Regions from separate parts of the Lichenibacterium dinghuense genome, predicted to be linked through region 2. Evidence: riboswitches for the same ligand, from Rfam matches in the RefSeq annotation. Region 2 holds a riboswitch; each other region holds the start of a gene.

Region 1 (2,196 bases), 1.8 Mb from region 2:
ACCCCGTCGCGGCGGGGTCGAGCGCGATGGCGACGTCGCGACCGGGCTCCAGGCCGGCCCGGCGGATCGCCTCGACAAGGAGATCGCAAGCTTCCACGGCCCCGGCGAGGCGGGGCGCGAAGCCGCCCTCGTCCCCGACCGCGGTCGACTGGCCGGCCGCCCCGAGCAGCGCCTTCAGCGCGGCATAGACCGCGACGCCGAAGCGCAGGGCCTCGGAAAACGTCGGCGCGCCGACCGGCACCACCATGAACTCCTGCATGTCCAGGCCGCTGTCGGCATGCGCGCCGCCGTTGATGACGTTCAGCATCGGCATCGGCAGGCGCCGCGCCGCGACCCCGCCGAGATAGGCGTAGAGCGGCAGGCCGGCGTCGAGAGCTGCGGCTCGGGCGATGGCGAGCGAGGTGCCGAGGATCGCATTCGCACCCAGCTCCCGCTTGTCCGGGGAGCCGTCGAGCCGGCACATCATGTGATCGAGCATCGCCTGCCGCCGGGGATCGTGACCGATGAGCTTGGGGCGGATCCGATCCTCGACGCTCGACATCGCGCCGATCATGCCGCGGCCGGCGTAGCGAGCAGCGTCGCGGTCCCGGCGCTCGCGCGCCTCTGCCGAGCCGGTGGACGCGCCGGCTGGAACCGAGGCCGAGCCCACGAGGCCGTTCTCCAGCGTCACTTGGACGTCGAGAGTGGGATTGCCGCGGGAGTCGAGGATCTCCAGCGTCCGGATATCGGCGATGCGGGACGCCATCTCAGGCCTCCCCGGTGAGGAGGAGGCGGATCGACGGCCGGCAATCGACAGTCAGGCCGTCGGATTTCAGACCCAAAACCGCTTCGGACGCACGGGTGATCACCGCACGCAGGTCGCGCTCGTCGACGCGATCAGCTGCCATCATGAGACGAACGATAGGTTCGTCTAAAAGCTGATCGAGGGTGGGGGAGTTAGCCTGCATGGCGCACCTCTGCTTTTCCCAAAACGGGCCTAAGCAGGAGTCATCAGCCACAAGGCAGTTAAACGGGAACCCCATCCCGGTATCATCAACGTAACGCTTCGGCGCTGACCCGGCAAGCCCCCTTTCACCTCATTTCGACATGGGGGGTCGTCCGAAAGCGCGGTCCCCGCCGAGGACGAAGCAGGCGAGCGCCGATGCGATGGCGGCGGCGACGATGGGGAAGGCGATCCTGTAGCCGAGCCACCCAATGAGGGGACCAGCTAAGATGGGGCCGCCCGCGTGGCCGACGTCCCACAGGCTGCCGAAGACGCCCATCGCCGCGCCGTAGCCGCCCCGGGTGGCGCGGTCGCCGATCAGCGCGGTGGTGGACGGCGTCACCATGGCGGTGCCGGCCCCGAACGCGGCGCAAAGGGCGAGGAGCCCGGCATAGTCGCTGCACCACGGGACCGCCGCCAGACAGAGGATGCAGAGGCTCATCCCCGACACGATGACCGGATGCCGGCCGACGCGGTCCCCGAGGGCGCCCATCGGTCCGCGGAGCAGGATGGAAGCGACGCCCTGCACGCCGAACAGCCATCCCACATCGACGACGCGGATGCCGATGCCGGTCGCGTAGAGGGGAAGGTAGGCCTGCAGCATGCCCACGCCCGCGTAGAGCGCGCCCTCGGCGAGGCTGGCGAGACGGATGCCCGGGTCGCCGAGGATCTGCGCGAGCCCGCGGCGGAGATCCGCGAGCACGTGTCGGGAGGCGCCGCTCCGCTCCGGGGCGCCGCCGCCCGGCAACGGCAGCAGGGCGAGCAGGGCCGCGACGCCGATCAGCCCCGACACGACGAAGGCCGGAGTGAACCCAACCCACGCCAGCACCGCGGCGCCCAACACCGGACCGAGCACCACCCCGGCGTTCTCGGCCGCGCCGTAGAGGCCCAACCGGCGCCCGCGCGCCTCCGGGTAGAGGCTCGCCACGCGGGCCGAGGCGGCAGGTGCATAGAGCGCAGTCGACAGGCCGTGGTAGAGGCGCAGGGCGAGGAGCTGCGGCCAAGCCGCGACGACCAGATAGAGGAATGGCGCCGTGGCCTTCACGCAGAGGCCCGCCAGCATCAGTCGCCGGAAGCCGAACAGGTCGGCCAGTGCGCCCGATGGGAGCTTGACGAAGATGCCGGTGACCGTGACGGCCGCGACCAGCAGGCCGATGACCGCGGCCGGGGCGCCGAGATGCGCGGCGTACAAGGCCGTGAGCGGGCTGCGCGCC
Region 2 (2,196 bases):
GATCCGTTCCCCCTCGTGTAGGTCGAAACCGTTGGTCACGACCGGTCGTCCCTCGCCGACGAGCCTGGCGGCCAGGACGACGTCGAAGGCGGCGCGGCCCCGGACGGTCTTGTCCGACGTGACGATCGGGAAGCAGAAGGGCAAGCCGACGCGCCGCATGGGCGCCACGGCCTCACGGTACGCGAGGAAGAATTGGATCTCGCGGTCTATCCTGACCAAGGTGCGGTCGACCGCGTCCCGGGCCCCGAGGGCGGCCGCGGCGAGGCGGCCGAACAGCTTCGGATGGAGCCTGGCCACGAACTCGAGGATCTGTTCCTCGATGGCGTTCAGTTGGGGCGCGTCCCGGGTTTCGCCCGGCCGTTTCCCCTGGTCGCCCTGGCGGAACTTGGCGAACAGCTCCTCGACCTCGGCTCCCTGGTCGTGCTCGCCGGCGTGTCGCTCCACCCGGAAACCGCCGCCGTAGACGCGCACGTCGTAGTGGACGGCCGCGAGGTCGGCCACGATGGCGTTCACCTCGCTCCGGAGGGCCACGTGACCATCGCTGGCGAGGAGGTCGGCGACGTAGGTCCGGAGGCCGAGGAAGGCCTCCGACGCGAGCGGGAGGGCGTCGAGCGCCTGCGCGAGGTTCGCCGTCCCGGCGCAATAGGCCTCCAGTCCCTCCAGCAGGAATCGCTGCTTCTGGAGTTCGTGGTAGCGTTTCTCCGTGCGGGCGAAGGCGTCCCGGGTGCGCCTCATGGCGGTCGCGAAGGCTTCGCAGGCCGCCGCCGTCCCCTCGGCCTCGATGTCTCGCATCGCGTCCTGACGATGGATCACGGCTTCGGAGGTGAGGAGGTGACGGTGGTAGAGGGGAGCGAGGTCGTGGAATTCCCGTCCCGCCGTCAGGGAGGCGACGAGCTGGTCGAGGGCGAGGTCATGGAACCAGGCGGGCTGGGGATCGTCCTCCGCCGGGATCCGGCCGTCGTGCCACAGAAGGCTGCACCGGTGGCCGGGTGAGTTCCCGGACGACGTGCCTGGGGCGGCGCGCGTCGCCGGGGTGGGCGTGGTCCTCGCATCCACGAGTTGTCTCCTTCCGGTTCATGTCCGGCAGGAGTCATCAGCCTCGCGGCGGTTGCGGGGAACCCCATCCCCTTCGGGCCCGGCCCGATATCTCTCGAACACGGTGCCGGCGCGCCGGTTCCCGTGGTCGACGCCGTTCACGCCTCCTCTTCCAGCTGGGCCTGGGCGATCTGGGCCGCACCGCCGTTCAACCGGGCCGCGATGGCGTGGCCCGCCGCGACGGCGCACAGGCAGAGGGCGACGGAGATCGCGACGTTGAGGCAGCCGCGCACGATCGCGTCGGTCCTGAGCAGGTCCAGCGTCTGCAGCGCGAACGATGAGAAGGTGGTGAATCCACCGCAGATGCCGACCATGACGAACAGGCGGGTCGTCTCCGACACCGGGTATCGCCCGCTCGCCAGGGTCAACGTGCCGAAGAACCCGATGACGAACGAGCCGAGCACGTTGATGACGATCGTCCCCCAGGGAAGCTCCTGGCTGACCGGCGCAAGGAGCAATCCCAGCCCGAAACGGCAGAGCGTACCGAGCGCTCCGCCCACGGCGATCAGCAGATATGTCGTCATCGGGTCCCCTTGCGCGATGCTGGTGGCGAGGTCCGGTCCTCGATCCGTGGTTTCGGCGTCGGATGCCGCCCCGACCCTCGCGCCGTCCGAGGGTCGCGCGTGGTCCTGCGTGGGCCGCGGGCCGACCCTCCGCCGGCGCCGTCGTCGTCGCCGGAGGGCTCGGACGGCAGCCTATCCCTCGAGGCCCACGCCGTCCGCACCCCGGGCCACGCGGGCCCCGACCGATGTGGGCGGGCCCGGCCCTCGTTCGATCCGTCGACCGGCGACGTCCACCGCGCCCTCGAAACACCGATCGTCGCCTCGATGCGTCGTGCGTCCGTCGACGTCACCCGGCTCCCTCCGTCCGGTTCAGGATGCAAGCAGGTCCTCTCAAGGACGAGGTCCGTCGTGGCCCATCCACGCAAGAGCAACGCTTCGGCTGGAGGCCCCTCCCCCATCGACGAGCCGGGCGCGGAAGTCGCCGCCATCCTGGCGATGCTGCTTCCGGGTCTCTGGATCGTGCGCCGCTCCGCCGTGGGGCGTGACGACATCGACCTCCAAGCCGGGAGCATGCGACGACCGCACGTTCACTCGGTTT
Region 3 (2,196 bases), 1.8 Mb from region 2:
GGATGCAGCGACGCTGGCAGCCCTGGTGCGTGATCTCGAGGGCGCGAAGGCGCCGCTGCTGATCCACTGCGAGGCGGGGGCGGATCGCTCCGGCCTCGCGGCCGCGCTCTACGAGCGCCTGGTGCTCCATCGCTCCCCCGAGGTAGCCGCCGGGCAGCTCTCCTTCCGCTACGGCCATTTCCCCTGGCTGATCAGCCGGTCCGGCGCGATGGACCGCACCTTCGCGAAGGTCGTCGGCAAGGGCATACCCGATTGAGCGGCGCGGGACAGGCCCGGCCAGGGCGCGGCGCGGCGGCCTCGCGCCGAACCGTCGTCGAACCGACTGGGTTAGGGGCTGATGCGAAGGCTGGCTCCGCGACGTCGAGGCCAACAGATGAGGATCGCTATGCTTCAGAGACGCGCCGTGAGCGCCGACGACAGCCACCTCGCCGTCTTCGAGGTCGACGGAGAGGAACTGAGGGCGGAAACCTGTGTGCCCTTCGCGCAGGTCGCGAACGACGCCGCGGGGATCATCGACGTCGTCCTGAAGGCGCCGAGCGGCCGCTTCGTCCGGGTCACGACCGTGGCCGACGGACCGGCCAGCCCCAACTCCTTGCATCGGGGGTGGTACGTCGCGAAGGTCATCGACGCGTTCGACGCCAATCTGCTCAGGGAGAGTTGGGCCGTCCAGACCGAGCAGCCGCGGGCGCAGGCGTCTCGCCCTCTCGTATGATCTTCAGGCATCGTGGCCAAATCCGGCATGCCTGTGACGTCCGACGCATTGATACCAGCGGTCGAAACTCCCAACCGCTGGCCAGTGCGAGTGCACGCCGCCGCTTGTGCGACGTAACCCGTCAGAATGCGTCAGCATTTTGACGGCTGGCGTGATGCCGCGAGGATCGTGGTCCGCTTCCATGCACGGACGGGAAAGGTGTCTTTCGGAGCTGGCCCGGCGGGGAACCTTCGACGGCGTCGTGGAGTTTGAAAGGTACTGGTCTTCGACCGGAGGGGATGGGGTTCCCCGTAAACGCCGCGTGGCTGATGACTCCTGCCGGACTGGGACCGGGAGCATTCGCCGTGGACGATTCGACCGCAACAACTCCAAGCTGTGAGGCCTCCTTCCCGGTCTTCGTGAGCCTGCTCTGGCGAACCGAAGCAGAGGCGCAAGAGGCCGCTCGTCCGCCCGACTGTTTTCACGACCTCGCCCTCGATGGCTTCGTGGCCGGGCTGATCGCGGGGCGCGAGCAGCACGCGCTGGCGCCGCTGTACGGGGCGCCGCTCGTCGAGATCGAAGCCGTCCGTCATCGGCAGGCAGTCGTCCGGGACCTGTACGACGAGGCGACGGCCCGGGTCTGCGAGGCGTTCTCCGACGCCATGCAAAGCGTCCGCGATAGCTTTGCGCAGGCCGACCGGCGTCGCCACGAGCTGCGGAAGCGTCGTCTCCTGCTCGCCGGGCTCGAACGCTATTGCGAGGGCCTCGCGACCTTCGCCCATGCGCTCGGCCGGTGCTCCCGCTCGTCGTCTGGCCTCCGCAGCCTCGGCGAATTCCTGTCCGCTCTCGTCGGAAGTGAGGCCTTTGGCGCGCTCCGTCGCGAGACGGAGGCAGTCGCGGCCGGCCTCGCCGCTGTGCGCTACGACGTAAAGGTCTACGGCGGCGGCCTGCGGGTCGAGCGGCACGGGGGCGGCCACGATCAGGGCGCCGAGGTCGAGGCGCTTTTCGCCAAGTTCCGCCAGGACACGCCAGCCGAACGGTCGCCCGAGCCGCGCGACGCTCCCGACCTCAACTCCGTCGAGGACGTGATCCTGGAGTTCGTGGCACGCCTCCAGCCCGAACTCTTCGCCCGTCTGGCCGCGCTGGCGAAGGGCGCCCGGGGCGCGATCGGTGCGACGCTGTGCCGTGTCGACCGCGAACTCCAGTTCTTCCTCGCCTACCGCGACGCCATCGCGCCCCTGCGGCGCGCCGGCCTGCGCTTCTGCCTGCCTACGGTGACGTGCGAGAAAGCCGTGTCGAGCCGGGACGGCTTCGACGTCGTGCTGGCGACGCGGCTCGTCCGGGAAGGGGCGCCGGTCGTCACCAACGGCTTCGACCTCGCGGCCGGCGAGCGCATCCTTCTCGTGTCGGGCCCGAACCAGGGGGGCAAGACCACCTTCGCCCGCGCCTTCGGCCAGATGCATCACCTCGCCAGCCTCGGGCTGCCCGTGCCGGGCAGCGCCGCC
Region 4 (2,196 bases), 1.8 Mb from region 2:
GACCGGCTCGTCGCGCAGACGGCGCGTGACGAGCGACAGGGCGAGCACCACGGGGCCGAGCATCAGTACCCGCACAAGCTTCACCACCGTGCCGACCTGGTTCGAGAGCGCGCCGATCGGCAGCGTCGCGGCCAAGACCTGTGGCACGGCATAGACGGTGAGCCCCGCCAGCACGCCGTACTGGGTGAGCGACAGGCTGAGCACCGGGACCAGCAGCGGCAGGAGCAGCACCACGACGACGCCGAGCACGGCCGTGAAGGCGATGGACGAGGCGACGTCGTCGCCGTCCGCGCCGATCACCGGCGCCACGGCCGCGATGGCGGAGTTGCCGCAGATGGAGTTGCCGCAGGCGACCAGCACGGCCATGCGCTTCGGCAGGCCGAGCAGGCGGCACAGGGCGTAGCTCGACGCGATGGCGAGCGCCACCACGAGCGCGATGCCGCCGATCAGCGCCGGGCCGAGCGCCAGCACGGTGGCGGCGCTGACCGACGCGCCGAGCAGCACCACAGCGACCTCCAGCAGCACCTTGGCCGAGAAGGCGATGCCGGGCGCCCAGCGCGGGCCCGGCGTCCAGGCGGAGCGGATCGCCACCCCGAGCAGGATCGCCAGCACGAGCGCTTCGAGGTAGGGCTCGCCGACGAGCCGCGTCTCGATGGCCTGCAATGCCACCGCCACCAGGGTCACGACGATGCAGAGAACCAGCCCGGGCAGAAGGGTGGGTCGGATGCGGGACAAGATGTTCACCTCGTTGATGTGGGAGGAGCCCGCGCGACGGTCGCGTCGGTCGGCCCCTGTCGGGTGACGGGAGATAGGAGACAGGCGGCCCGCGCCGTCCAATCTCCAATACAGAACGATCGATCGTGGGGCTCGATCGATTACCTGGGCGGCTCGGTGAAGGTCGGTGAGGGACGCGAATCCCGAGAGGCGTGTGCGAGGCGGCACGGGCGTCCTTTCGAGCACTCGAGCCTCCGCCCGTTTCCCGGGTTCGTCGGCGGCGGCCTTCGTCACGGGATCAATCGTGGAAAAAAGATCCACGACCACTCCGTTCGTGGGTTTACGCTCTGATCGTCGAGCGCTAGCAATGCGGTCGGCAATGGATTTCTGCCTGACCCCTCCGGGGTCGAACCGCCCCGTTCGGGGCTGATGATTCCTACCTTGCACGTCGTAAGGGGGAGTCCGCTTGTCCATTTCACTCATCGGTCGGCGTCGGTCGGCCTTCGCGCGGCGATCTCTTCGGCACCTACGGTCGTTCGTGGTGCAGCGCGCGGTCCATGCGTTGCTGGCCGCAAAGTGTATAGGCCTGACGGTCCCCATGGCGCTGATCGTGGGGTCGTTCTGCGCGGCCTTTCTCTGGCTTCTCGATGCGGTTACGGAAGCGCGCTTCATCCATCCGTGGCTGCTCTTCGGCTTGCCCGGAGCCGGCGCGGCGATCGGTGCCATCTATGCCTGGGTCGGCCGGCCGGCCGAGGGCGGCAACAACCTCATCGTGGACCAGATCCACGAGCCGGGCGGCGGCATACCGCTTCGCATGGCGCCCCTCATCGTCGTCTCGACCCTGGTCACCCACCTCTTCGGTGGCTCGGCGGGGCGGGAGGGGACCGCGGTTCAGCTCGGCGGCACGATCGCGAGCGCCATCGGCAAGCCTCTCGGCCTCGGGCCCGCCGACACCAGCATGCTCCTGACCACCGGGATCGCGGCGGGCTTCGGAGCCGTGTTCGGCACCCCGATTGCCGGCGCGGTCTTCGCGCTCGAGGTGCTGGCGGTGGGGCGCGTGCAATACAGCGCCCTCGTTCCCTGCGTGCTGGCGGCGATCGTCGGGGACTGGGCCTGCCATGCGTGGGGCATCAGCCATGTGGCCTATCACGTCGCCTTCTCCAGCGTCGCGGACGGGCCGGCCGGTTCGTTTCACGCCGATCCAGTTCTTCTCGTGAAGGTCGCCCTGGCCGGGGTCGCCTTCGGCTTGGCGAGCCTCCTGTTCTCGGAAGCGATGCACTGGTACGGTTCGGCCTTCAAACGGCTGTGCACGATCCCCTGGCTCCGCCCGGCCATCGGCGGCCTCGCCGTCATCGGTCTGACCTATGCGCTGGGCACGCGAGACTATCTCGGCCTCGGCGTCACCTCGCCCGATCCACACGCCGCGTCGATCGTGGCGTTCTTCGGGAACCATGTTTTCCCGTGGGCCTGGGCCTGGAAGAT

Evidence for each region. Region 2 has a riboswitch for fluoride ahead of L7N97_RS30250 (MutS-related protein). Riboswitches for the same ligand answer to the same signal wherever they lie in the genome.
Region 1: it holds a riboswitch for fluoride, as region 2 does, so the genes downstream of both, L7N97_RS21165 (hypothetical protein) here and L7N97_RS30250 (MutS-related protein) in region 2, are expected to answer to the same signal.
Region 3: it holds a riboswitch for fluoride, as region 2 does, so the genes downstream of both, L7N97_RS21190 (MutS-related protein) here and L7N97_RS30250 (MutS-related protein) in region 2, are expected to answer to the same signal.
Region 4: it holds a riboswitch for fluoride, as region 2 does, so the genes downstream of both, L7N97_RS21110 (DUF190 domain-containing protein) here and L7N97_RS30250 (MutS-related protein) in region 2, are expected to answer to the same signal.

The regions. Positions count from the first base shown of each region.
Region 1 is NZ_JAJLMN010000001.1:4,435,504-4,437,699, forward strand. Features, by position in the region: gene eno (phosphopyruvate hydratase) at 1-745, opposite strand, end outside; gene L7N97_RS21165 (hypothetical protein) at 747-947, opposite strand; fluoride riboswitch at 975-1,035, opposite strand; gene L7N97_RS21170 (MFS transporter) at 1,077-2,196, opposite strand, start outside.
Region 2 is NZ_JAJLMN010000001.1:2,602,655-2,604,850, reverse strand. Features, by position in the region: gene L7N97_RS30250 (MutS-related protein) at 1-1,056, opposite strand, end outside; fluoride riboswitch at 1,078-1,137, opposite strand; gene crcB (fluoride efflux transporter CrcB) at 1,194-1,619, opposite strand; gene L7N97_RS12600 (DUF190 domain-containing protein) at 2,186-2,196, opposite strand, start outside.
Region 3 is NZ_JAJLMN010000001.1:4,441,199-4,443,394, reverse strand. Features, by position in the region: gene L7N97_RS21200 (tyrosine-protein phosphatase) at 1-256, shown strand, start outside; gene L7N97_RS21195 (hypothetical protein) at 404-712, shown strand; fluoride riboswitch at 978-1,037, shown strand; gene L7N97_RS21190 (MutS-related protein) at 1,057-2,196, shown strand, end outside.
Region 4 is NZ_JAJLMN010000001.1:4,427,737-4,429,932, reverse strand. Features, by position in the region: gene L7N97_RS21115 (YeiH family protein) at 1-735, opposite strand, end outside; fluoride riboswitch at 1,081-1,160, shown strand; gene L7N97_RS21110 (DUF190 domain-containing protein) at 1,313-2,196, shown strand, end outside.